2 linked regions of the Candidatus Minimicrobia sp. QA0096 genome follow. The protein of the gene in region 1 binds, or shares a complex with, the protein of each later gene. Links are inferred from orthologs where the notes say so. Each region holds a gene or a part of one and is shown on either strand. Other genes may lie near its edges. The genes, in order: dnaG and dnaB.

What was found.
Region 2: the proteins of dnaG (region 1) and dnaB are in contact, whole or in part, in a crystal structure (PDB 2R6A), measured with the Geobacillus stearothermophilus proteins. The link is inferred for Candidatus Minimicrobia sp. QA0096 from one-to-one orthologs. Residues at the interface, in WP_049624496.1 of Geobacillus stearothermophilus: Lys456, Leu457, Leu458, Pro459, Ala460, Asn463, Ala464, Leu467, Leu535, Leu536, Ile537, Ala538, Gln544, Glu545, Asp548, Tyr549, His552; in WP_033016901.1 of Geobacillus stearothermophilus: Ser13, Glu15, Ala16, Gln18, Glu91, Leu92, Asp94, Ala95, Val96, Pro97, Thr98, Ala99, Ala100, Asn101, Tyr104, Tyr105, Ile108.

What each region holds. Positions count from the first base shown.
Region 1 is NZ_OZ017288.1:556,251-564,030, reverse strand. Bases 1-2,882 are described here. They hold dnaG (DNA primase), read right to left. Parts: upstream 2,368-2,882; coding sequence 634-2,367; downstream 1-633. Other genes in these bases: AACH20_RS03020 (hypothetical protein), read left to right, coding at 2,421-2,882; rpoD (RNA polymerase sigma factor RpoD), read right to left, coding at 1-637. In the rest of the region: more of AACH20_RS03020, read left to right, coding at 2,883-3,032; AACH20_RS03015 (MmcQ/YjbR family DNA-binding protein), read right to left, coding at 3,029-3,367; orn (oligoribonuclease), read right to left, coding at 3,364-3,906; AACH20_RS03005 (helicase-related protein), read right to left, coding at 3,926-6,472; pyrH (UMP kinase), read left to right, coding at 6,669-7,373; AACH20_RS02995 (MscL family protein), read right to left, coding at 7,378-7,780. UniProt on the Escherichia coli protein: RNA polymerase that catalyzes the synthesis of short RNA molecules used as primers for DNA polymerase during DNA replication.
Region 2 is NZ_OZ017288.1:113,387-130,965, forward strand. Bases 9,015-12,013 are described here. They hold dnaB (replicative DNA helicase), read right to left. Parts: upstream 11,191-12,013; coding sequence 9,838-11,190; downstream 9,015-9,837. Other genes in these bases: AACH20_RS00620 (ArnT family glycosyltransferase), read right to left, coding at 9,015-9,816; dnaX (DNA polymerase III subunit gamma/tau), read right to left, coding at 11,190-12,013. Outside these bases: AACH20_RS00575 (ABC transporter permease), read left to right, coding at 1-433; AACH20_RS00580 (AI-2E family transporter), read left to right, coding at 436-1,569; cysS (cysteine--tRNA ligase), read right to left, coding at 1,609-3,042; AACH20_RS00590 (hypothetical protein), read right to left, coding at 3,183-3,833; AACH20_RS00595 (hypothetical protein), read left to right, coding at 4,161-4,973; AACH20_RS00600 (DHH family phosphoesterase), read right to left, coding at 4,986-5,966; AACH20_RS00605 (PKD domain-containing protein), read left to right, coding at 6,175-7,341; recombination mediator RecR, read right to left, coding at 7,411-8,028; AACH20_RS00615 (YbaB/EbfC family nucleoid-associated protein), read right to left, coding at 8,033-8,323; more of AACH20_RS00620, read right to left, coding at 8,356-9,014; more of dnaX, read right to left, coding at 12,014-12,638; AACH20_RS03695 (DUF2690 domain-containing protein), read right to left, coding at 12,980-13,438; AACH20_RS00635 (DUF2797 domain-containing protein), read right to left, coding at 13,579-14,454; AACH20_RS00640 (hypothetical protein), read right to left, coding at 14,460-14,975; rplL (50S ribosomal protein L7/L12), read right to left, coding at 15,226-15,603; rplJ (50S ribosomal protein L10), read right to left, coding at 15,669-16,193; and 2 more genes. UniProt on the Escherichia coli protein: The main replicative DNA helicase, it participates in initiation and elongation during chromosome replication. Travels ahead of the DNA replisome, separating dsDNA into templates for DNA synthesis.

The sequences.
Region 1 (7,780 bases):
CCAGAGAAGAAATATCCTGTTTAATCTTAATGACGTATTCAATTTTCTCTGGTTCCATATCCAGCTCTTTAGACAATTCTTCAATTGTCGGCTCACGATTCAATTCCTGTGTCATTCGTCGCTGAGTACGCAGCAATTTATTGATCGTTTCCACCATGTGAACTGGAATACGAATCGTTCGCGCCTGATCAGCAATCGCACGCGTAATCGCTTGACGAATCCACCAAGTCGCATAAGTCGAAAACTTAAATCCCTTATCTGGATCAAATTTCTCAACTGCGCGCAAAAGTCCCGTATTTCCTTCTTGAATCAAATCCAAAAAGTCCAAGCCACGACCAGAATAACGCTTAGCAATTGACACCACCAAACGCATATTCGCCTCAGCCATCTTATCCTTAGCCTTTTTATCGCCTTCAACAATTCGGCGCGCCAAGTCCATTTCTTCTTCAGAACTAAGTAATGGAATTTTACCGATTTCGCGCAAGTACAGTCTGACTGAGTCATCCGACACGTCGTCCAAATATTGCCCAGTTGTCAACGAATCCAAATCTTCCGATTCTTCTTCGTCTATAAGCGTTGGATCAAAATCATCATCTTCATTTAAGTTTACTGGCTTCGTCGTGATATCGTCGCTCACATTTTCTCCTTAATCAGATTATTTAGGCTCTGGCGCAAATTCTGAGACAAAACCTCATCGCCCGACGCCTCGGCCTCTCTAAGCTGCGTTAATAGTTGATTCTTTTTGTTTTCGCGATGTTTGATTGTTATCTGTCTGACTAGCCGAGCCATCTCTTCGTCTAAGCTTTTTTGCTCCCAATTGGCGTAACGACTTTCACTTTTCAACTGTACTATTTTCACATACTGTTCGATTTTTTGCAAGTCCAGCGGAACCTCGTCCAAATCCGCGTCTGGATTTTTCCGCAAATAGCCAATCAACTGCCGCGCATTGTCATCATCCAACATTTCGCCAGAAACCGCCGCCAACCAACGCCGCACGGATTTTTCACTCGCCGCCAGCCCCGCCAGCATATCTTCAGTTTCATCCTGAATTGGAGTTGGTTTTTCTTTCTCAATTTTCGCCTTTTTCAATTGATGTTCAGCGACTTTTTCATTCGACAATTTTGCCTTCAGCGCGGTAATTGACGCGCCAGTTTTTTCAGAAATCACCGACAAATAATGCTCTTGTTCCACCGGATCTTTCAAGCCTCGGACAATTCTCAGCGCAATGGTCGAAAATCTCCGCTTGCCTTCCGCCGACTTCAAATTCTCCATTTCCGCGTATCTGGCAATCACCCAATCCACCGCTGGCTGAGATTTATCAATCGCCGCCTGCCAAAGCGCTGGATCTTTTTGGATCAATTCGTCTGGATCTTTGACGCCATCAGGCAAACTCACCACTTCCAATTCCACACCGACTTCCTGCGCCAAGTTGATTGCCCGCTCCGTCGCGTTAACTCCCGCTCGATCGCCATCAAACGCCAAGCGAATCCGCCCTGCCAATCGACTAAGCGACTTCAAATGTTGCGTCGTCATCGCCGTTCCAGAAGTAGCGACAACGTTTTTGACTCCCGCTTGATGACTGCTAATTACGTCCAAATTGCCCTCAACAATAACCGCCACATCGCTTTTTCGAATCGCTTCTTTGGCTTGATGTAAACCAAAAATATGTCGCGACTTATCGAATAGCAGCGTTTGCGGCGTGTTCAAGTATTTTGGCGCGCGCGGATCGTCACGAATAATTCTGCCCGTAAATCCCACAACTTCGCCATTGCCGTCACTCAACGCCACCATCATTCGCCCACGAAACAAATCGCCACCAAACCTATTCGACAAGCCAGCGTCCGCCAATTCCTGCCTAGAAAATCCTCTTTTTTCCAACGCTTTCGTCAACGTGTCACCATTCTCCGGCGCATAGCCAATCAAAAAATCACCAATTGTTTGACGATTTAATCGCCGTTTTTTAACCACATAATTTAACGCTGTCGAATTTTTTACCAAATTCTGCTGATAAAAATTAGCTGCTAATTTCAGTGCTTCTCTAGCTCTGGCACGACGCTTGGCTGTTCGTCCGTCACCATTAGAAAACAAAGTCAGATCAACGCCCGCCTTCCGAGCCAAATGCTCCAGCGATTGACGAAAATCCATTCCTTCCACCATCATCACAAACGTAAAAATATCGCCACCTTTTCCAGAAGAAAAATCGTGCCAAATCTGCTTTTCTGGACTGACCATAAAGCTTGGAGTTCGCTCGTCGGTAAACGGACTTAAACCCTTCAAATTGCGCCCCGCTCGCTTCAACTGAACATACTCACCAATCACATCCTCGATGTTCAGTCGCGCCCGCACTTCTTCTTTGGCATCATTCATATTTTTATTATATCACTCTTTACCTCTGTTATTGTTTGTGGTTAAATAGAAATATGTATCCTGACAATTTGAACAACCAACCTCAAGGTATCGATTATCTGAATCAAATTGCCACACCTCCGCCAGCGGAAGGTTTTGATAAAAAAACCAAAATCATCATCGCTATTTTGAGCTTTATCGGCTTGATAACCCTAATCGCGATATTCGTTTTTTCACAAGATTCCATGCCGAACGCCAACCCGTCACAAGTTGCAGCGCGCGTTAATAAGTTATTCACTATTTCCAAAAAATACAATAATAAGTTCCGGTCGACCAGTCTGCAGACCACCAACAGTTCTCTGGTTGCAGTGCTGACTACTGCGGATGCCTCAATGGGCGAAGCGCTCCAAGCAACCGGTATCAATTACAAGGAGAAACAGAAGGACATCCTCGCTCTAGATCCGTCAGAAAAATTAGAGAAAAAATTGGACGAAGCCCTTCTGAACACGCAATTGGATATTACCTATGCCCATGAGATGAATGTGCAAATAACAGACACAATCAACATGATGAAAAAGGTGTACAAGTCCACCAAGTCAAAAAAGATGCGCGAATGGCTAGTAAAAACTGCTGGCGATTTAGAGAATATTCAGAAGCAGATCAATCAAATCATTAAAGCAGATTAAGCTTCCGAGACTAATCGATAGCTCAACCTCACCAAATCAAAGACCTCTTCGTCAGTCAATTGACCTGAACAAATAATTGTATTCCAATGCTTCTTGTTTAAGTGATAGCCTGGTAAAACCGTTTCGTATTTTTCTCGTAAATTCTGCGCCAACAACGGATCGCATTTTAGGCTTACTCTGAGAGGCTTTGAACCTTCCGTCACCAATGCTACCATTTTCCCTGTACCGTCATTATCTCGACCAAATTTATACACCGCAACATCCTCGCCAAACGGATAATCCAGCCATACGCCCGGCAAGCTTAGGATAAATTCTTCAAATTGTTTATGTGTCATACCTTTACCTTTTTCAAATAATATTCAAGTTCCATAATGCTGCCGCGGATGTCTTCCAACGCTCGATGATCTTCTGGCTTGGCGAATTTCTTACCGTATTTGCCTTCAAATACCACCTTCCACGCACTCACATCAAGCACACGATAATGTAGTTTTTTTGACAACGTCGGCCACCATTGGTCAATAAATCGCCTATCTTGATGAATTGAATTACCTGCTAACAAAATCTTCGTTTCACCCGTAAAATGCTCATCACAAAACGCCAACAATTCGCGTTCTATTTCCGCCAAAGGCTTGCCCGATTCATTCTGCTCCTCCAGCCCGCGTCGCGCTTCCGGATGCTCATTCCAAAAACCAGCATTTCGATCTAACAACTTAGCCAGCTTTTCCGAATCATGGCGCACAATTCCTTCATACGTCGCAATTTCCTTAAAATTCCAATCAGTCACAATTGCCGCCACTTCCAAAATCTCATCACGCACTGGATCTAATCCAGTCATCTCCAAATCCACCCATAAAATCTTTTTCGCCTTACTCATACTATCTATTATACACTCGTTATCTGTTTATCTGACCATAAAAAGCTTCTTGCTGCTCGCTCGTTAACACATTCTGCACTTCAGCCCAAACCTTAGCCTCCGCCTCATGGACATTGTGACTATTTACCGCAGACCCGTCTAGGACCTGATGCAATTGACCCTTGGTGATAACTCGCTGATGTTGTAAATCAAACAATACTCTTACTTGTTTATTAGCCTTGTTTTTCATTGCGTCCACTATCAGCGCGATTTGCTCATCTGTTATGGCGGGGATTTTTTGCTGCCGCTCTGGACCGAGTATCAGTGAGCCGACTTTCGGCCGCGTCACACGAACCAAGTCACCATTAGGAGCAACTCTATCACCAAGGGATTCAGACACAGCGCTGCTACTCAAGGCTTGAGCAACTTGATTCTTGGTTACTGGTAAAATTGTGTTGAGTGTGTATCGACGACCATCACGCGTATCATACCACCACGGTAAAGCCAGGGCCAACTTCAACGCCTCCGAGCCCATACGTCGCACTAAGCTGTGCGAACTAATTTCATACTCAGAAATACCACGTTCGCCAGTATGAACATTCTTGTATTGATTAACCGTTGTTCGTCCAATGCGCCGACTACCAGCTTTGGTATACAATAATTCCTGAAACCCGCGCACCAAAGCCACCGATATATTGTGTTTTTCCTCGCTGTTTAGTTCACCCATGTTGATATCGTTTGGATTAACCGACAGGCGCCGACATATTTTATTAAATTGATAGTGAATATTATCCGCCTTATTGGGATCAATACCATTAGTCAGGTAGACGTCATTGTCAGTACGACAGCCGTCATAAATCTCTCTGGTTTTCAAAAAAGCATCGTATTCGGCAAAAAAGTCATCTGTTGTATCGGGGCTGACAAATTCCTGGAACAATTCCTTTGGTTGATGCCAGGCGGCAAAGCCACCACCCGAGACGGAGGCTGCCATGGCCGATAATGCCAACACTTCACGTAAGCTTCCCCCATTCTTAATCATTTCTGCTAATGACCGAGAAAGTTCTGGCGACAATGATAAACTATCCATAAACTCACCAATTTTTGTGATCTGCCCTTCTCCATCAATTGCTTCCAGGGTTTCCAGCAAATCGTACGACTCTTGAATAACTTTTTTACTAGCAACAGGATGCATCAGGTATCGGTTCAGATCCTCAAAATTACCATTCAGATGGATAGCCGACAAAACGTTGCGCACAATATTCGTGTGATATATCTCCGGTGGAATATGCTGTTCGCGGGACGCAATATCATAAAATCCTTTCAGCTCATCTGGCAAATAAATCTTATCGTAAGATATCGGACGAGCCAATACAAACTTAGCGCCATCAATATCACGACCGCCCCGCCCCGCCTGCTGCATCAGCTCTGCTTGAGTACACAATCGAGGTGGCAACCCCTCCGTGCCCTCTTCACCAATTTCTTTACTCTTCGTCAGTCCATTTGACAGCACCAAATCAACCTCGGAGATGGTAATACCAGACTGTCCAGCCGAGGTCGAAACGATGACAAACGACTCATCTTCTGCTGGTTTGGCAGTAAAAATCTCTCGGCGCACGGCTTCTGATATGCCAGAATGTAGTTTGAAAAATCGTATTTTCCCGGATTGATGGCGAGTATGACGTTTGATTGACGCAATGGTCTCATCAATACTCCTCACGCCTTCAACAAAGATTAGTGATTTTTTCGAGTCCTTACCATATTCAAGGTAAGCTTCGGATACGGTATTCACCTTATCTTCTTCAATATCAATATCATGCGGCCGACCCTTAATGGTTACGACTGGTAGTTCTGACCCATTAATATCTTCGTACATCGCCTGAGAAACTTCTGTATCAGGCGTGGCACTAGAAAAAGCCATATGCCATTTGCCGGTATTCTCTATCGATTTTGCCGCCAGAGCGGTAGCAAATTCCATCTCCAAATTGGCTTCATGTATTTCATCAACCAGGATAAGCGTCTTCTCGTCCTGCCAGTCGCTAGAAAATTGTTCCAGCTTTTTCGTAAACGTTGCTGGAGTCATGAAACAGAGCCTAGTGTCCGGCGTCGCTTCAGTGGCACGTCCGTGAATCTTGCCCACCAAGTGATTAGGATATTGTTCGCCAAGCTGTTCACGCAAACTCTTCTCGACATATTCAGTAACATTATCGACAATAACCCGCCGCGGCATCAACACCACGACACGATCAAACCGCTCCAGTGCATACTGAGCAGTTTGTGTCGTTTTACCACTACCCGTCGGTCCGCACAACCAGGATATTTTACTTTCCGATAATGTGTCTAATATCTCTGCTTTGTGCTTATATGCAGGTAGTTTTTTGTCACCAAGATCATAGTCAGCAAAAGGAGTTTCCGGTAGTTTACTGTACCGTTCCCGCAATTCTTTTAAACGCTGTCGCCTCTGTTCGGGCGGTTCACCATAACTATACGACGGTTGACTGGATCTTTCAATATTTCGACTCAATAAATGGCTACTGCTAGGTTCTTGCGATCTACGTAAATAGCCCGGCCGCCGAACTCCATCTTTCACACTACTCTCTCCTTTATACTCACATTGTAGATAGGAGAAAGTAAAATAGCAAACGTAAGCGTCTTAGCTTTTTCTTGTCTAGTTTGTCTAACTTAAAAAACGAATATTTGTATAGCAAAATCGCAATTTGTATTACACTGCCGCCTCCCTTTTGCATTTATGTTATTTTTCAAGCGCGCTATGATACACTGGTGTCATGACAAAACGCATCCTACTCAAATTATCAGGTGAACAACTTCAAGGCGAATTCGCCAGCGGCTTTGACCCAAAACGCGCTCGCTGGATTGCCGAACAAATTCGACCAGCGCTGGACGACGGGGCTGAAATTGTAATTATGGTTGGCGGCGGCAATTATGTTCGTGGCAATCAAATTATCGGTCACGGAATTCAACCTGTTTCCGCACATAATATCGGGATGCTTTCTACGCTAATGAATGCAATTGCTCTAGCTGACGTATTAAATGACGCAGGACTGCCAACTCGCGCATTATCTACGGTTGAAGTCAATCAATTTATTGACCACTATACTTTCCGACGCGCCATTAGCCATATTAAGAAAAATCGCATCGTTATTGTGGCGTGCGGCACTGGTCGGCCGTTCTTGACCACCGATACTGCAGCCTTAAACTTAGCACTAGAAATGCAATGTGACGCCGTAATTAAAACGACAAAGGTTGACGGAGTTTATGATAAAGATCCTATGAAATTCCCTGACGCCGTAAAAATTGATCATTTATCTTACCAAGAAGCCCTGACAAATCCTAACATTGCCGTTATGGATAAGGCGGCAATTGGACTAGCAATGGACGAACATATTCCAGTTGTAATTTGTGATTTGCTTACAGACGGAAATATTCTCCGCGCAACCCGCGGAGAATCAGTAGGCACGCTTATTAGTTAAGGTTTTAATCCTTTTTCTTATCTAATTTATCGAGTTTCAAGAAGTGAATGATTGCATATACAACAAACGCAACGGCTATCAACGTGATTAACGAGCTAACAAATGCGCCGTATAAAAACTCACCTTTACGTCCAGCAACTTCAACTGTGAATGAAGCTGATTGTAACCCTTGCTGAGAACCAACAACCAGCTGCACTAGCGGATCAATAAATGCTGTTACCAATTTTTTCACAGTATCACCAGCTGCGGTACCGATTGCCAAACCAACCGCCATACCGACGACGCCCTGTTCGCGAATAAAATTAACAAATCCAGCCATGTGAGTATCTTTTATAGCTGCACTTACAATTTTCTTCTCTTTAAGAGCGGCAACTTTCGCCGCGGCTTTTACGCTCTTCGAAGCTAAT
Region 2 (17,579 bases), 440 kb from region 1 along the record:
CGTGTTTGATCCTGTGAGAATTGGTCTGGCGATCATAATTTTCTCCGCCAGCTTCACTTTATTTACGGGAATGTTGGTGACTTTGGGCGCGATGATGCCGACCGCCAAAGAAGCCAGCCAGTGGTTCGGAATTGTGATTATGCTATTCATTGGTCCATTTTACGGAATCACGGCGTTCGTTTCCTTCCCTGATTATTTCTTCGTTAAGTTCTTATCGCTATTTCCATTCACCGCACCGATTCCATTGTTGTTACGAAACGCAATAGGCAATTTGCCGATTTGGGAAGCTTTGCTCGGTACGGCAATTTTGGTCGCTACAGCGGTGTTTGTTATGTGGCTATCCGTGCGCGTTTTCCGCTACGGCGCGATGTCTTATGATAGTAAATTATCTCTGTCGGCGTTGCGAACACGCCGAAAAGCTGGTAAAGTTTAGGTATGAAAGTACGTATAGAGATAGACACGAAAACATTTGTGCGATTTTGGCTGGTCGTTATGGGATTTGGTCTGGCTGGTCTGGCAATTTATTCCGCAAAGGATGCTCTGGTTTTATTGGGAATTTCTCTGTTCTTGGCGCTGGCGCTAAATCGTCCAGTTGCAGCAATTGCTAGGAAGCTTCCTGGAAAAAGTCGATTGGGCGGCACGGCACTGGCATATACGACGCTGGTTTTGCTTTTGGGTTGTGTGGTCTGGTTTGTTATTCCGCCAATTGTCCAACAATCCGCCAAATTCGTCGAGAGCATTCCGAGTATAATCGACCAAGCAAGCTCACAGTGGCGTGGCGTTAATGATTTCATTGATAAGAACAATTTGCGCCCGCAGGTCGATTCGATGATGGAAAACATCAAGCAGCAATCTTCGTCTTGGGCGACGAGCGTCGGCACGAATTTATTATCCAGTGTTGGCTCTTTGGCGTCATTCTTGGGCTCGCTATTCTTGGTGCTGGTGCTGTCATTCCTGATGCTCCTCGAGGGTCCAACTTGGGTGAAGCGTTTGTGGGGATTGTATAACGACGAAGAAAAAATGGAGCGTCATAAGAAGCTGGTTGGCCGAATGTATAACGTGGTCACGGGTTATGTTTCTGGACAATTGACGGTTTCTGGAATCGATGCGATATTATCAGGTTTCGTGGTGTTTGTGCTGAGTTTGACATTCCCTGTCATAAATTCCAATTTGGCAATGCTCACCGTTATGGCAACGTTTGTGTTGACGCTAATTCCGATGTTTGGCGCAACGATTGCTGGCGCGTTGATATCACTACTGCTATTCTTCAATAACATGACAGCTGGCGTTATTTACGCAATTTATTTCGTGATTTACCAACAGATTGAGAATAACTTTGTCTCTCCTTCTATCCAATCAAAGAAGGTTGAGTTGTCGGCTCTGACTGTCTTGGTCGCGGTGACAATTGGTTTGTATGTTGGTGGTCTATTGGGCGGTTTGGTTGCTATTCCAGCCGCTGGCGTCGTGAAGGTTTTGCTGGACAATTACTTGGAGCAAGCCAAGTCTAACCGCGTTGAAAGCGAAAAACCTCTTAATAAATTAGTTAAGAAATTGAAAAACGAAGATTAATTAGCACGAAATAAAATATAGCCCGTTGAATCTAGCGGGCTATTTCCGTGTCCAAATGCTGCCGCTTGGCGTATCACGAACGGCAACGCCAGCCTGAAGAAGTTCATCGCGAATTCTGTCGGATTCTTCCCAATTTTTCTCTGCGCGTGCTTGACGTCGCTGGATAATCAACCTCTTCAAATCGTCAGTAATATCAGGCGTAGACTCAGCCAAATCCAGCCCTAAAATCTCGTCAATCTCATCAATAAACTGTACTAAACTCTGTCGATGAATTTTATCCAGCGGCGTATGATCCAACTTTGAAAATACTTCATCAATCAACGCCAGTGCGCCTGGAGTATCCAAATCATCGTTCAATTTCTCGACCAATGCCTGACGTCCCGCTAATAACGAAACTGAATCGTCCTGCTCGTCCTTATCGTCGTCATCTTCCAGTGTGTCGTGAGTTTGATGTCTCAGAACCGCGTAATCCCGCCAATGATTCAATCGTGCCTGCGCTGCTTCCAGGATTTCCCAGGTAAAATTCCCTTCCGTTTGATAATGCTTACTGAGAATCGCCAGCTTAAACGCCATCGGACTAAACCCTCGCGAAATAATATCTTCCAGCGTAATAATATTACCCAGTGATTTGCTCATCTTTCGGCCGTCAACTTTTATGTGATTATTATGTAGCCAAATCTGAGAAAATTGTTTTCCAGTCAGACTTTCGCTCTGGGCAATTTCATTCGTGTGATGAACTGGAATATGATCAATCCCACCCGCGTGAATATCAATAGAATCTCCAAGTGTTTCACGGGCAATTGTCGAACATTCCAGATGCCAGCCAGGAAAACCGACTCCCCACGGACTATCCCATTCCATATCGCGCTTGGCGTCTTTTGGTGAAAACTTCCATACGGCGAAGTCGGTAATATTGCGCTTTCCTTCAACGCTTACTCTGGCGCCAGCCTCCAGTCCCGCTATGTCCAGCCGCGCCAATTTCCCGTAATCCTTCAAAAGCGACGTGTCAAAATACATGCCGTCGCCGTCGATTTTATATAAAAATCCTTTTTCGTCCAGTCCTTTTGCGAAGTCAATCTGCTGCTGAATATAATCCGTCGCCCGCACCAAGTAATCTGGTTTTATCAATTTCAGCACGTCGTAAGCCTCGTGATTGGCTATGGAAATATATCTTTCCGCCACATCCCAGGCAGTCTTCCCTTCACGACGCGCACCTTTTTCCATTTTGTCCTCGCCGTTATCGTCATCACTGGTCAAATGTCCAACGTCGGTGATGTTTTGCGTTCGAATAACGGGAATATCTTGCCAGCGTAACAATCGTACTAACACGTCCCAGTAAATATAGCCAACCCAGTTGCCGATGTGCGGTTGCGAATAAACCGTTAGACCACAGGTGTAAAATCTGACCGTTTCTCTGTCAAGCGGCGTCAGTTTGTCTTTTCGTCTAGTGAGCGTGTTATAGAGTTTTATCATTAGTTCTATTGTACGGCACTCTGGCTGGTTTTTCAAAATTGGTATAAAAAACAGCCCCAGTTGGGACTTAATAATTTCAAGGAAGAAATGACAGACAGTATTATTACAAAACGCCGCCTGCCATTTCTCCTGGGAGAAGGTTAGTCCTGAGGACGTTTCCACTCTAGAAGGGTCTTAACCCTTCCGAGCAGATTGTGCAGCTGGGAGATTTGGTACTCCCTCAACTGAAGAGTGTCAGAATCGTCGATCAAGATATGGACATTCTCCTCCACCTGCAGTGCAGGTACAGCGATCTCTACGAGATAGTCTCCGAGATTTGGTACACTCTTCCTGTGTTCTTCCAAGGCGTGCACCGCCTTTCTCAGGACAGAGATGACTGCGCCGTTTAGACGCTTCATCATTCTGCTGTGATGCAGTACGAGCTCGTTGTATGTTGACATAACCTCCCAAGCCCGCCAGGGTTGAGTCTTAGCTGCAGCTCCCGCTGCAACAAATACATCAACGATCTTTTCCTCCGTTGAACGCGAAGCACTCACTACTCTGCGAACAGAGTGATTCTTGACGTCAAGCGACGACGTCAAGATGTCGTACAGAACAGACATGATTGAGAGGTATCCTTCAGTCATGCTGGCAGTGAGGTCTTCCCTCTTCGAGTCTGGAATTTTACCAGATTCCCGAAGCGTGCGTCCGATTTCATTGATGGAACTCTCCAGTTTCAAGAAGAGCTTAATGTCGCTCTCTTTGAAAGAAAACTCCCAAGCCAGCGCGACATCATCTTTCTGTCGGGACATAATCCCTTTCCTGTCTTCTCACCCCTGGGCGGTTAAGTGACGTTTTGCCACAAGGTGAGATTTCACGCCTCTTCTCTGCTTTTTATAAAAGGAATAAAAACTCACCTTGTATATAACTGTCTGTCAAAGTACGCTTTCGGACAAAGATTTACTTGACTTGTCAACAAAAGCTGGTGTCATTTATATCACACTTATATTAAAAAGTCAACTCTAACCTAGTCCTGTCAGGGTCTAAGACATCGTAGCTATGTCGCCAGATAAGCCCTTATGTTTGACAGAATAGACTATTTAACACATAATAGAGAACTTATGGGAGAAGCGTATTTTATGCATCCGCCTGTATCTGGATATGACAGGCCCCTTTCACTGGACTCTTTGAAGCGCATGAAAGAGGGGCTAATCACTGCTTTGGAAAAACCTTGCGTAATTAACGACTTAGGACAGTTGGCGCTAAATTTATATAACACGGCTCAAATGCTGGAGCCTATGGAATATATTGAAGGTGAAGATTTGGGTGATAGCTATCCTGACTCAGACTGGCCAGATAAAAATATAATACCGCTTGTTAGTAGCGATAAGTTTGTTGTTTCTGGAAGGCAGATATCTCCTATGCCAGTGCAAAAAGATAGAATAAGCGATACTTTTGCCAGTGAAAGTTCTGCCAGAATGTGTATTGATGATATGTATCGCGCCTTAGATAATTATCCGCCCACAAAAATAGAAAGAACAGATGTTGGCGGTTTTTGTAGTAATAGCATCTACAATATGGGCAATTCAAGAGTATATCTTCGCCCTATTGTTAGTGTGGCTCGTAATGCATTGATGTGTATTAATATTGCTACATTAGCACACGAGACATCTCATGCTCATGATTGTGTCACGAATCCAGTTTTGGAAGTATGTTCTAATGATAGTAAAGAGATTCTTTGTTTTGAGTTGCGAGCCTATGCTGTAGGTAAGGTACTTCAGGACTATCTGAAACGCGATCAAGGAGTAAGGTTTATCTGCCCTAGCGTATCGGACCGAGTAGAAAAGGTGCGAAGAAAAGTTAACGGACCTCTACAGTCTGAAAATGCATTTGATGTAAATGATGATCTGATAAATCAACTAGATAGAGCAGGCCTGAGAAATATATATTGATAGCGTAGTGGATTAATATTCTGTTTGTAGAGCCTGATCCGTTGCCGTGACTAATTCTCGGACGATTTCATCATAGCTTTCATATACACGGAATCCTGCCGCGTACGGATGACCGCCACCGCCAAAATATCCAGCCACGGTGTCGGCGATTGGTAAATTACCCCGTAAGCGCGCAGTCAATTTGCCGTCAGGGTAAGTTTTAATAACGCAACTAAGTGCCACGCCTTCAACCAGCCGCAGTTCGTCGCCAATCAACGCACCGGGGTTATAGGCGTCGCTGTAGGCTTGGATTTCTTCAAATGGCACATGCACCAGCGCCAGTTGTCCGTCTAATAAATATTCGATTCGCTCGATCAATTTTCCCTTGTACGCCAAAATTTCTGGCGATTTTTTCATAAATTCGCGTCGTCGCTCTTCAATTTCCGCGTTGGAAGCGCCCAGTTCTGTAAGTTCTCCCGCCGTATGGAAAGTCTGAGCCGTGGTGTTTTGCGTAGTAAGCCCCAGGCTATCGCTCATAATGGCTATCAATAAATCTTCGGCCGCCTGAGGATTTATCTTCCAGTCGGAATGCTTGAACAGTTTATACAATAATTCCCCGGTCGCCACGACGGTTTCTGATAACATAATATGATCAAAGCTAAGTGTCGATTCGGCTGTGTGATGATCGATAACTAGAGTTGGGTGTGTTTCTAAGAAATGTCGCGCTCCAGGAGTTTCTAATACCTTACTGAGGAGCACGTCCGCGCTTGTATCGACAATTATCGCGGCGTCGGCTTGAAACGGAAAGTCGTTCTGCACTCGATCCCAACCGCGAATATAATGAAGATATTTCGGTATGTCTACTGGACAATATAAAGTAACAGTCTTTCCTAGGTCGCTTAAGACTTCTTCTAGCGCCAAGCTTGAACCCAGGCTGTCGCCGTCGGGATTTTCGGCTTGAATAATAACTATATTGTTTGCGGATTGAATGAATTGTTTAGCTGTATCTAGCATATTATTTATTATAACAAATGATTTTTACTCTAATATAATATACATTGTTTTTAATTACATAAGTGGTATAATATGTGATGGACTATTAAAAGTACTGCACAATCGAAAAAACATAAACATTTTTATAAATTATTATTGACAAAATATAAAGATTGTGCTAGTATGAGGACATAAAGCCTGAAGATAGGGCTGGAAAAGAGGAGTTTTTATGAACAAATTTAAGAAAATCGGCATTGCTATCTCTTTGGGATTCGCTATGCTCGGTGGAATCTGGTTGGCATCACCTTCACAGGCTGCCGGCTGTAACAGTTTTAACGTTGTATACTGTGGTACACATTCTATGTCAGAATTGCAAACAGCATACAGCCGTACAGAAATTAAAGAACTATACAAAGAGTGGTACGTTACCGAGACTATGGTTCAAGGTGGCTCAAACATGCGTGAAGGTGTAGTTGACGCAAACGGCAACATTACAGTTGACGGTCGTGTTGTAGCTACAAACGCTATAACCGTACAGTCTAAAGCTGGTACTCGTCAGCCTCAGCCACAACGTAGCTACAAGACCTCAAACGGATATACTTACTACCAATATACAACTGGTCAGAGCTTCGTTGACGGACCTAAGAGCTACAATATTTACGCATGGTTTGACAATAACGGCTCATTTATCACTGGTGTGATTAAAGACTGTGGTAACCCAGTTTGGGGTAACCCAACAACACCTCCAGTAAAGCCTGCTCTAACATGTGACGCTTTGCAAGTAACTGAAATTTCTCGTAACACCTTCAAATTCAGCGTTAAAGCAACTGCCAAGGGTGGCGCATCTATCACCAGCTACACATACAACTTCGGTGACAACAACATCAAGACAACTAACTCATCAGAAATTCAATACACTTACGCAAAAGAAGGCAACTACACAGTTACTATTACTGTAAACGGTAAAGAAACTGGTGAAGTTAAGAGGCAAAACCCTAACTGTCAAAAAACTGTTACGGTTAAGCCAGAGCCAAAAATGATCGTTTGCGACCTTAATACTAAGAAATATCCAACAGAAATTAAGGAATCAGAATTCGACAAGAGTAAGCATTCAAAGAATCCAAACGATTGTAAAGAAGCGCCTGCTAAGATTAAAATCTGCGTAATCGAGAAAAAAGAGATTCGTGAAATCAAGAAGGAAGAGTACAACGAGTCAAAGTACACAACTGACTTAAGCAAGTGTCAGGAAACTCCTACACCAAACACTCCTTCAACACCAACACCTAGCCCAGAATTGCCAAAGACTGGTGCAAGTGACGCGATCATGTCAGCACTAGGCCTAGGTGGACTAACTACAGCTACTATCGCTTACATCGCTAGCCGCCGCCAAATGTAATAGGTCAAGCTAGCAACGAAATACCCGCCGAGATGGCGGGTATTTTTATTGGTGATGAAGCTGTTGAGTTTATAACTGTTTTCGACCTTCTAGTGCGTGAGTTAGCGTAATTTGGTCTGCGTACTCAAGGTCAACGCCGACTGGAATACCCCTAGCCAAGCGTGTGATGGTCGTATTCAGCCCAGCCTCTTGGATATATCTTTGCAAAAACAGTGCTGTTGATTCGCCTTCTACTGAAGCGTTCGTAGCGATGATAATCTCTTGAACGTCGTCTGTTTTTATACGCTCAATTAGTTCTGGGATATGCAATTGCTCTGGTCCAATATTGTCAATTGGTGAGATAACGCCGCCCAGCACGTGGTATGTGCCCAGGAACTGCCCTGTTCTTTCTATAGCGACAATGTCTAGCGGCTCCTCGACTACACAAACGACTTTCTTATTCCTGTTCGAATCTGCGTATAAAGGCGACACATCGTCATCTGAGTCGATCAACGCAAATGTCTTCGGGCAGGTTTTTACGCGGTCGTGTAATCGGTCTAATGAATGCGCTAATTGCTTTGCGGATTTGGGATTGCGGCGTAAAACCGCGTAGGCATATCTTTCAGCCGTACGCGGTCCAACTCCAGGTAGATTACCAAAATCATCAATTAAAGCAGTTAGAGCTTTTGGTAAAATGTCGATTGACATGGCTTTAGAATGGCAAGTTGCCCAAGCCGCCCATCAATGGCTTCATAGTTTCAGCAGCGACTTCCTGAGCCTTTGTCATACCGTCGCGAACTGCGATTTCGATCCAGTGTTCCAACTCTTCGATATTCTCCAAGTCGACCATTTCTGGGTCAATCTTTACAGACTTAATCTTTAACTCGCCAGTGATTTGCACGATCACAGCGCCATCGCCAGCCTCAACTTCGATGATTTCTTTGCCTAATTGTTTCTGTGCTTTGCGTAATTGTTGCAGCATTTTTACCTGATCAAACGCCATATTCCTCCTTATTTAACACTTACAATTATACCCTATTTGCGGTCGGATGTGTAGATATAGAATCGGTCGCCGTCTTTATGGTCATTGACAATTACTGACGACAAGTGCCCAGAGTAAGTCTGCGGAATTTGAGACTTTACGCTGTGGCTAACATATAAAGTCTGTCCGACGTTTGCTGGCGCTGTGTGGATAATTGATATCTGGTGATAGTTGTGTTTTTTAAGCGCTTCGTAAATCGGTGATTCTTCTTTACTAACCAATAACGAGAATGAATCGGTCGGCGCGGTATTTTTACGGAGTAGAGATAAATCTTTATTAAAGCGTGAAACTGCTTCCGGGAAATAACGATAACCGTCAATATAACGGAAGCTGCCACCCATCACCATAACGATAATTAGCATTGATATAAAAACCAGTCCTGTGCCGCGAGCGTATGGATTGCGCGGGAAAAGTCCGTACCACATATTCATTAGAGATTCCAATCCGACCGCCAAGAGAATAAATAGCGGGATGATGATTATCGGGGTGAGGCTTGGCTGAAAGATGAGTAGCGCCAATGCTAAGATTAGCCACGACCAAATCATAAACGAGCGGGCGCTGGAGATTTTTTGGAAGCTGCGGAATAGCCCTAGCCCGATTAACACCATTGCGTTGATGTCCATAATTGGCGTGATTTGGTTCCCTACAACTGATGGGAAAATGCGGATGTATGTGTAATATAAAGTCCTGAGGTTTGCAACGATGTCAAAACTTAGGCCGTTGATACCGATGAGATTGTAAAATAGCGCGTGGGATTTATAGCAAAGAAAACTAATCGCACAACCAATCGCGAATAAAATGGCGGACGGTATGATCCAAGACTTGCGATGTTTCCGGGAGATAAGGAAATAGCGTGGATGCGGATGCAGAAAGGCGATAATCAGAAGCCCCAGATTGATATACCAAAAATACGGAGTGAAGAGGCTGAGTGCCGTGGTGATGGCTAAGCTGATTCGCCAAATGGGGGCGTTCTGGGCTTTCTGGAGAATCAATGTAGCGAAAAGCAAAGTTAGCGCGGTGTAAAAGATGTATAAAATGCCAACAGTTGCGCTTTGACCGATGAATAAAAATTGACCAGTCGTTGCCATGATTAATAGCGATAGAATCGTTGTTGACGGCTTAAACCAGCGTTTTAAGAGGAAGAAAATAGCGACAGAACTGGCGATTGAAAGGATTACGGCAGGTGCTTTAATTGTTAATAAGCTGACGCCGAACAGTTTGAAGAATAGCAATTGAAGAAGATGGAATGGTAAGTTTGTGATGGCAATTCCCTCTATGCTGAAATTCAAGTGATTCGTTGTATTGACCATGTCGATTTCTGCTTGCGACAATCCACCTGGTATGTGCAGTGCAGAGATTATAATTGCTCCGACGTAAAGTAACGCTAGCAACGTATAGCCGAAAACGTAGCGCCATCGGTAAAGGAATATATCGGTAACTTTTTGCTTTTTCATTGGTATGATTATAACACAATTCTATTCATGCTTGCGATCCAGACTCATAAAGCGTAGGCGCTCTGGGTGGAAGTATAACTGAACTTTACCGACTGGGCCGTTACGATGCTTGGCGATAATGAGGTCAGTAATATTCTGAACTTCCGGATTGTCGGGTTCGTAATATCCAGGGCGATAAATAAAGCTCACGATGTCGGCGTCCTGCTCAATGGAACCGGATTCACGCAGGTCGGCTAGTTGTGGAATTGGTGGCGTACGTGATTCAACAGAACGGCTCAACTGACTCAGGGCGATTAGCGGCACATTCAATTCGCGAGCAATAAGCTTCAGTCCGCGTGAAATTTCCGAAACTTCCTGAACGCGGTTTCCGTTGTGGTTTCCATTAGCCTGCATAAGCTGTAAATAGTCGACGATGATTAATCCTAATTGGTTTTCATGAGCAATTCTTCGAGCTTTCGTGCGCATTTCCAAAACTGATAATCCTGGAGTGTCATCGATATAAATTGGCGCCTCAGCCATTTCTCCCATAGCCTCAGACAACTTAGCAAAATCTTCATCGCTCAGATTTCCGGTGCGAATGTTCCAGCTGTCAACTCCCGACGCATCCGCCAACATACGGTCGACCAGCTGTTCCTTACTCATCTCTAGACTGAAGAATAGGACAGGATTTTTCTCAATCGTTGCCACATTATAAGCCAGATTTGTCACCAGCGTCGTCTTACCCATGGCTGGACGAGCTGCCAGAATGATCAAATCTGATTTTTGCAAACCAGCGGTCATATTGTCCAGATCGCGATATCCAGTGCGGACTCCTCTGAGAGATCCTTTATTTTTGCTGAGCTCTTCAATTCGATCAAAGCTATCCGTCAGAATACTTTCCAGACTGACCAAATCTTGCTTGGTCGATTGGTCGGACACGCTGAAAAGTTCAGCTTCGGCCTTCTCTAATAATTCCTGCGTGGTCGTCGATTCGTCATAGCCAAGTTCAGAAATATCGCCACTCGCTTTTATCAGACGCCTGCGAACTGCTGCTTGTGCAATCATCTCCGCGTAAGCCGATGCGTGCGCCGCCGTTGGAACGTAGTTTGTTAGTTCTGTCAGGTATGCCGATCCGCCAACCAATTCCAGCTCATCCTTTCGCTTCAATTCGTCGGTTAAGGTCAGAAGGTCGACGGGCTTGTGTTTTTCAAATAGCCGCATCATTCCGGCAAAAATCAATCCGTGATTCTTGTCGTAAAAATCGCTAGGGTGAGTAATTTCTGCGGCGTCCGCCAAAACTTCCTCGTCAATTAAAACCGCCCCAAGCAAACTCTTTTCCGCGTCCAAATTTTGTGGCGGTATCTTCCCTTTTACTTCTTCGCTTTTATCTGCCATTAAATATCCTCCAGCTTAACTTCTTCGCCGCCACCCATTAATTCTGCAATTTCCGCCAATTTTTCGTCCTCTGGTGGCTTCTTCTCTCCAATTATATCAATTTCCAAATCCATCTCAGTTTCTTCTGAGATAATTTCTGAGATCAATGGTTTGTTTTTTGCGTCGTCCAGCTTTTTCTTGTAAAACGCGGAACCTGCGTAAATTGTCAATTTTTCACCGTCAAACGACCACTGACTTTTCTGTAATAATGACGCCAGTCCGAGGGATTTTTCCTTCGCTCTTTCAATGACTTTTTCCCAATTTAGCTCTAGTGGCGCGTCAGTTTTCTTTGGTTTTTCGGCGGGTTTTTTTGCTGGCTCGACTGGTTTTTCTTCTTTTTTAATCGGCTTTTCGGTCGGTTTTGCTGGCTCTGCGGTCTTAATTGGCGTTGGTTTTTTGGCGGGTTTTTGGGGCGCAGCTTGAGTTGTATCTTTCTTTGTCGCGGCTGACTTTTCTGTCTGCTGAGAATTGCTATTCATAAATATCGTCAATAATTTCAAGTCTGGGTGCGGGTGTCGATCAACCTCAATCAATTGCTGAACCAACCCAATAAGATTCGGATTTTTTCGTAATCTATTGCGAGCAATCGACAATAACTGATGCGACACAACAACTGAATTTGCGCCGCTATTTTCTAATTCCTGGAAGATGTTTAAGACTTTCTCATTGTCGTCGGATGTATATGAATCTAGCAAATTGCCGAGCATTGTCGCGTCGCTCAGTCCCAAATATTCGGTAACCATATTCGCTGTCAGCGGCTGGTTTGGGGTTGCTAAAATCGACAATTGGTCAAGTGTACTAATGCCGTCACGGAATCCGCCACGGGAACGTTCAGCGATTAACCTGGCAGCATCCTCTTCGATTGCAAATCCTTCTTTTTTCGCTATATTCATTAACTGGCGCGTCATAATTTCTACTGGAATTGGGCGGAAGAAAAATTGCTGGACACGGCTAAGAATGGTGGCTGGAAGTTTGTCGGCGTCAGTTGTAGCTAAGATAAACACCACGTGCTCTGGCGGTTCTTCCAGGGTTTTTAATAGCGCGTTAAATGCTGATTTTGACAGCATATGAACTTCGTCGATGATATAAACTTTTTTCGGTGCAGAAACAGGCGCGACTTGGGCTTTTTCTCTTAAAGCGCGAATGTCGTCAACGCCGTTATTGCTGGCTGCGTCAATTTCAATAATATCCAAGTTTGAAGAATCGTCATCATATGGCAAGTGGTTAATCTCGTGCGCCAGAATTCGCGCCACCGATGTTTTTCCCACGCCACGCGGTCCGGTCAACAAGTACGCATGAGCAATTTTTCCCTGCTCTAACGCTCGACGTAAAATACTAGTCACGTGATCTTGACCTAAAACTTCATCCAAACTGCGACTGCGATATTTACGATATAGCGCCTGACTCATCCCCTCATGCTCCTCATGAGATAATTATAGCAAACTATACCTTGAGACAGAAGTTAACAAATGTGATTTCCGAGTATTCGAGATCGCATAAATACGATTATTATTGTGATAATGGCAGTAATTATGCAAGTTAACAGCAGAGCCTTAGACTTCTTGCTAATTTTTTCTTTCTTAAGGATGAATATTGATGTAATTAGAGTCACCGTTCCCAAGATGTATGGCAAGTATCGTGCCAGTACTATTGAAGTATTTAATAATATTGTAGTTAAGCTCACTAGTAGCCTCCTTTGCTGTGTTTTACCCTCGCTCTCTATACTTGAATAGAGAGCGAGGGACTGGTCTCACGACCATGGTGTTGAATATGTGAAGTTGTTCTGGTCCACGAACACTGCACGCACTTTATGTGCCGGCGAGTAGATCATCGGCGTATAGCGTACAGTGACGACTGGCGCGCATATTGCATCGAAGTATACCTGTTGTGTGTATCCAGTATCCTGGACAGCTTTCAGATATCCGCTACGAGTGCACTTGATCCAGCCTGGGCTATGCATGAAAATGCGAGCCCAGTTTGTCTTGCAGGTTGGCGACCACCTAACATGCAAGGAGAATTCCTTGTGGTTGTAGATTTGGGTGGTGACGGCATCGGCACTGCAGCCCGTTGCGTCTGCGTCCTGTCCTGAGCACCAGTCTCCGTAGCACCCGACGGCATGAGCGGCGGGTGGGGTGGCTAGCGTCATCGCTGAGAACACGAGAGAAATGATGGCAATAAATGCCGCCAATCGCTTCTTGCTGTTCATCATCAACTCCTCTGATTGTGAAACGTACACCGAGATTATTCTCGGATGAGTAGAATTATACTTCTGTTCTATCAAAAAGTCAACCCCTGCTCTTCTAAAATAAAAGTAATAATGTTAACAAAAGCCTCGCGGTTAAATTACTCTTAAAACAACGCCAGCTGCGTGCTGGGTATTTCTATGTCAATGACGCCGTCAACTTTTTGCGCCCGATAGCCAATAAGCTTTTTGATGTTGTAAGCCAGCAGCTGACCATCGTAATCAGTGACGGCAATTGAGCCGATGACACTGCGTACATGTCCGACTAATTGACTGTAATTCTTCATTAAAATAACACGTGACAAATCAACGCCAGCGGTTTGAAAATAATCTTCGCAAGGAATTAGCTCGGATTTCGGAAACGACACACCAATTTTTTGCTCAATTTCAAGTAATTTTTGTCGCAATTCCCTTTCGCCAATCGCATAGTCAAAAGGTTGTTTTATCAATTCCATCTTTTTGTGAACTGGTAGAGTTTCAACTATTCCGTCCAGCTTGGAAATTTTCGCCTCGTATTGCCTGGCGATCAATGCCGAAGAAAACGTTTCTAATTTTACGGCTAATCGCGCTCCCTGCTCCAATAATCTCCGAATTCCGCGCTCTTCTTGCGAGATTCCAACTTTTATGACGTTCGGCGCGAAGTACGCCAAGTAAACAAAGTGCGGATTTTGATTGATTTTTTCTTGTTGGGCGGAAACCGAATTGGCATTGTAAAATGCTGGATTGAAGCCGGTTTTATCGCGGCATTTTAGGCAATTTTCATACTTTTCATCAACCGTGGCGTAATCTGGACAAATTTGGCTACAGCGATTCTCAAAATCCACCCAACCCGCGCAATATTTAACAGAAAAATCGAACTTAAGAGATAAATCTTGTCCAAATAATTCATAACGCTCAATTTTATCACCAACTTGACATTTAATAAAAGGCTTATTATCAGCGTTAAAACTGGCGTAACTGAGCAAGAACTCGCTCGGTAGCATAATATTTACAATGCAGCTTCGACAGCAGCCCAAGTTGCGTCAGGATTGTCTTCAGGGATGATGATTGTAACTTGGTCGCCGACGTTAATTCGGAAGTAAGTTACGCTAGCAAGCAAAATACGATATTCGCGACCGGAAGCCTCGACGTAGTAAATTCCGTCGTGCTGGACAAGTGTTCCGATGACTTGTTTTCGAGGCACAGGGCCGATTTGCTTATAAATAAAGCTGCCGTCTTCAGCGATTGTCAATTTCATCAAGTCGCCTTCAACCAGCTTCGACTTTGAAGCGTAGTTGGCTGGGATTGGGTAATTTTTACCGTCAGGACTGAGCATCATTTGTCCGTCAAATACGCCTTCGATAATCTTTCCTGCTACATTATCTGACGAAGTTTTTGGTGTGACAACTTGACCGTCGTCGCCAATAATACTAATCAATAATTCTTTTGCGGCAGCTAAATTGGTCTCCGCCTCTTGAATAAGTGTCCTCAGACGCTTAATTTGCTTTTCTGGTAATTCAGACATGGTTCTCGCAATTCCTTTGTCTATTTTTTATAATACTTAACTAATATATAGCATATCCCTACATTTATATCAAGTCGTGTCATCTAATTTTCTCTGATTTTCCACAGCGCTATAAGATATGGACGAAAAAGTGTTGCAAATTTTACTCTTGAAAATGGTGTGCGGTTCGTGATATTAAGATTGGCGACATAAAAATCACCGCCCAGGGCGGACGGTGATTAAACGAAACAAATTGGCGTTATATAACAAATTATGAAAGCTCGACAGTAGCGCCAGCGTCTTCCAAAGTTTTCTTTGCAGCTTCAGCTTCGTCTTTAGAAACTTTTTCCTTGACTGGTGCTGGAGCGCCGTCAACGATAGCTTTTGCTTCACCTAGACCTAGGCCTGTGATTTCTTTAACAGCCTTGATGACTGCAACCTTCTGAGAACCAGCGTCTTTCAAAGTAACTGTGAACTCAGTTTTTTCGTCAGCAGCAGCGGCGTCACCACCAGCAGCTGGACCAGCAACAGCGACAGCTGCAGCAGCTGGCTCGATGCCGTATTCTTCTTTAAGATGATTTTTCAATTCGTTAACTTCTAGAACTGTCAATTTTACAAGTTCTTCAGCCAATTTCTTAATATCAGCCATTGATATTCTCCTTTATTATTATATTGTTGCGATGAATGCAACGTTACTAGTGTTGATTGCTAAACTTAAGCAGCAGCTTTGGCTTCGATGCCGTCCAAAAGTCCGTGCAAATTGCCGCCAAGCGCGTTGACCGTGTCGTGTACTGGTGATAGCAATTGTGATACCACTTGAGCAACGAGCTGGTCTTTGCTTGGTAGGCCTGCCAATGCTTTAACGTCAGCTTCGCTAATTGCCAAGCCTTCGCCTGAGAAGCCACCTGCAAGTTGTAATGCTGGATGTGTTTTTGCAAACGTGTCCAATACCTTAGCTGGCATAACTTCATCTTCACTACTTACAGCGTAAACCAATTGACCAACCAATAAGCTGGTGTCGGTTTCTTTGTAAGTGTCGATTCCTTGAAGAGCTACGCGTACCAATCGGTTTTTAACAACCTTGATGGTGACGTCCGCTTCGCGAGCAGCCTTGCGTAGTTCTTGTAGGTCGGCAACGGTAAGGGTTTGATATCGAGCAAAAGCCGTGCCCTTAGCGTCTTTTAATAGCTCTGTCAGTTCAGCAACCAAAGTTTGTTTTTTATTGCGTGAAATTGCCATAAAAATCCTTTCTTTGATTGAGTTAATTTGTTATGTGCCAATTTGTTAACGTGCGGTAATGGAGAATCAAAAAACGTCTTTGATTCTCGCACTACCAAAGACGTCAAATAAAACTGTTAGTTTCATCCCTCGGTGGCATTTTTATACTTGTTTTACGTCAAGTCGCCACTGTCTTTGGTAATGTTCCAGACCATTGTAGCAGAAATGACAACGAAAGACAAGAGTTATGGTGATTATTTTCCAGTCGATTCAATCGCCTTATTTATCGCATTTTCGCCTAATCGTAATATTCTTCTGCGTTGAGCGACAGTTGCGCCTCCCCACACGCCATATTCGGCAAATTCTGGGTGTCGAAGTGCATATTCTAAGCATTGTTTTAATACTGGGCATTTTCGGCACATAGCTATGGCAGCTTCCGCGACCTCTGTCTTTCTGACGCCCCTTAGATCTTGGTCTGGAGTATTTGGGTTTATTTGGAAAAACAAGCGATCAGCTTCTTCGGGGGCTAGTTTCGCGCATTCGGCGCCTTCTAGTAGACTCTCGTTACTTAATTCTGACATATTTACTATTTTACAATAATAACGTAATAAAATCAATAGACTTCTATGTCTAATCAAAGAGAAAACCCGCTCCGTAGAGCGGGTGTAGAACCTCCTAACTTTTTTCTGTATCTGTATGTTCTGTCGAGGGGTGCTAGTCGATTAAACTAACACCCCTCGACGAGATGGGTTACCTCTCCGAGCGTGACGTCTGACGACGGCGCACCCAAAGGGCAATGCCTCCGAGGGCAGCTAGCGCAATCGCGCCAGCGATCGCACCTCCACTTGTACCAGTGATCGCCAGCTTCTTGTGCTGGGGTGCTGGTGTGGGGATAGCCGAGGGCGTAGGCGTCGTGCTCGGACTCGGAGTCGGTGTCACCGACGGGGTCGTGCTCGGCGTGGGTGCCGACGGTGTTGAGCTCGGTTCCGGGGTTGGAGTTGGGGTCGGCGTCACCGACGGGCTCGGTTCCGGCGTGGGTGCCGACGGTGTTGCTGACGGACTCGGTTCAGGAGTCGTCGACGGGGTCGGCGTGGGCACGGGAGTCGGGGTTACCGACGGTTCCGGTGTGGGTGCCGGAGTTGGAGTCGGCGTTGGGCGGGTATCGTAACCCGCGTCGCCACCAGACTCACGTCGAACAACCCGGGCACTCATGTCCCAGGACTTATCCTGAGACGTGATGGTTGCCTTGTCAGTCCACGGACCGGGGTCTGTGGAACTGACGTCGATGTTCAGCTCGAATCGGGCTTTTTCACCCGTATTAAGCTGGACTTTGACGACCGCCTTGTCGCTAGAGCAGCTAGCGACATTGGCTTCCTCAAACCGGATATACTGGGGCTGACCCCAGTT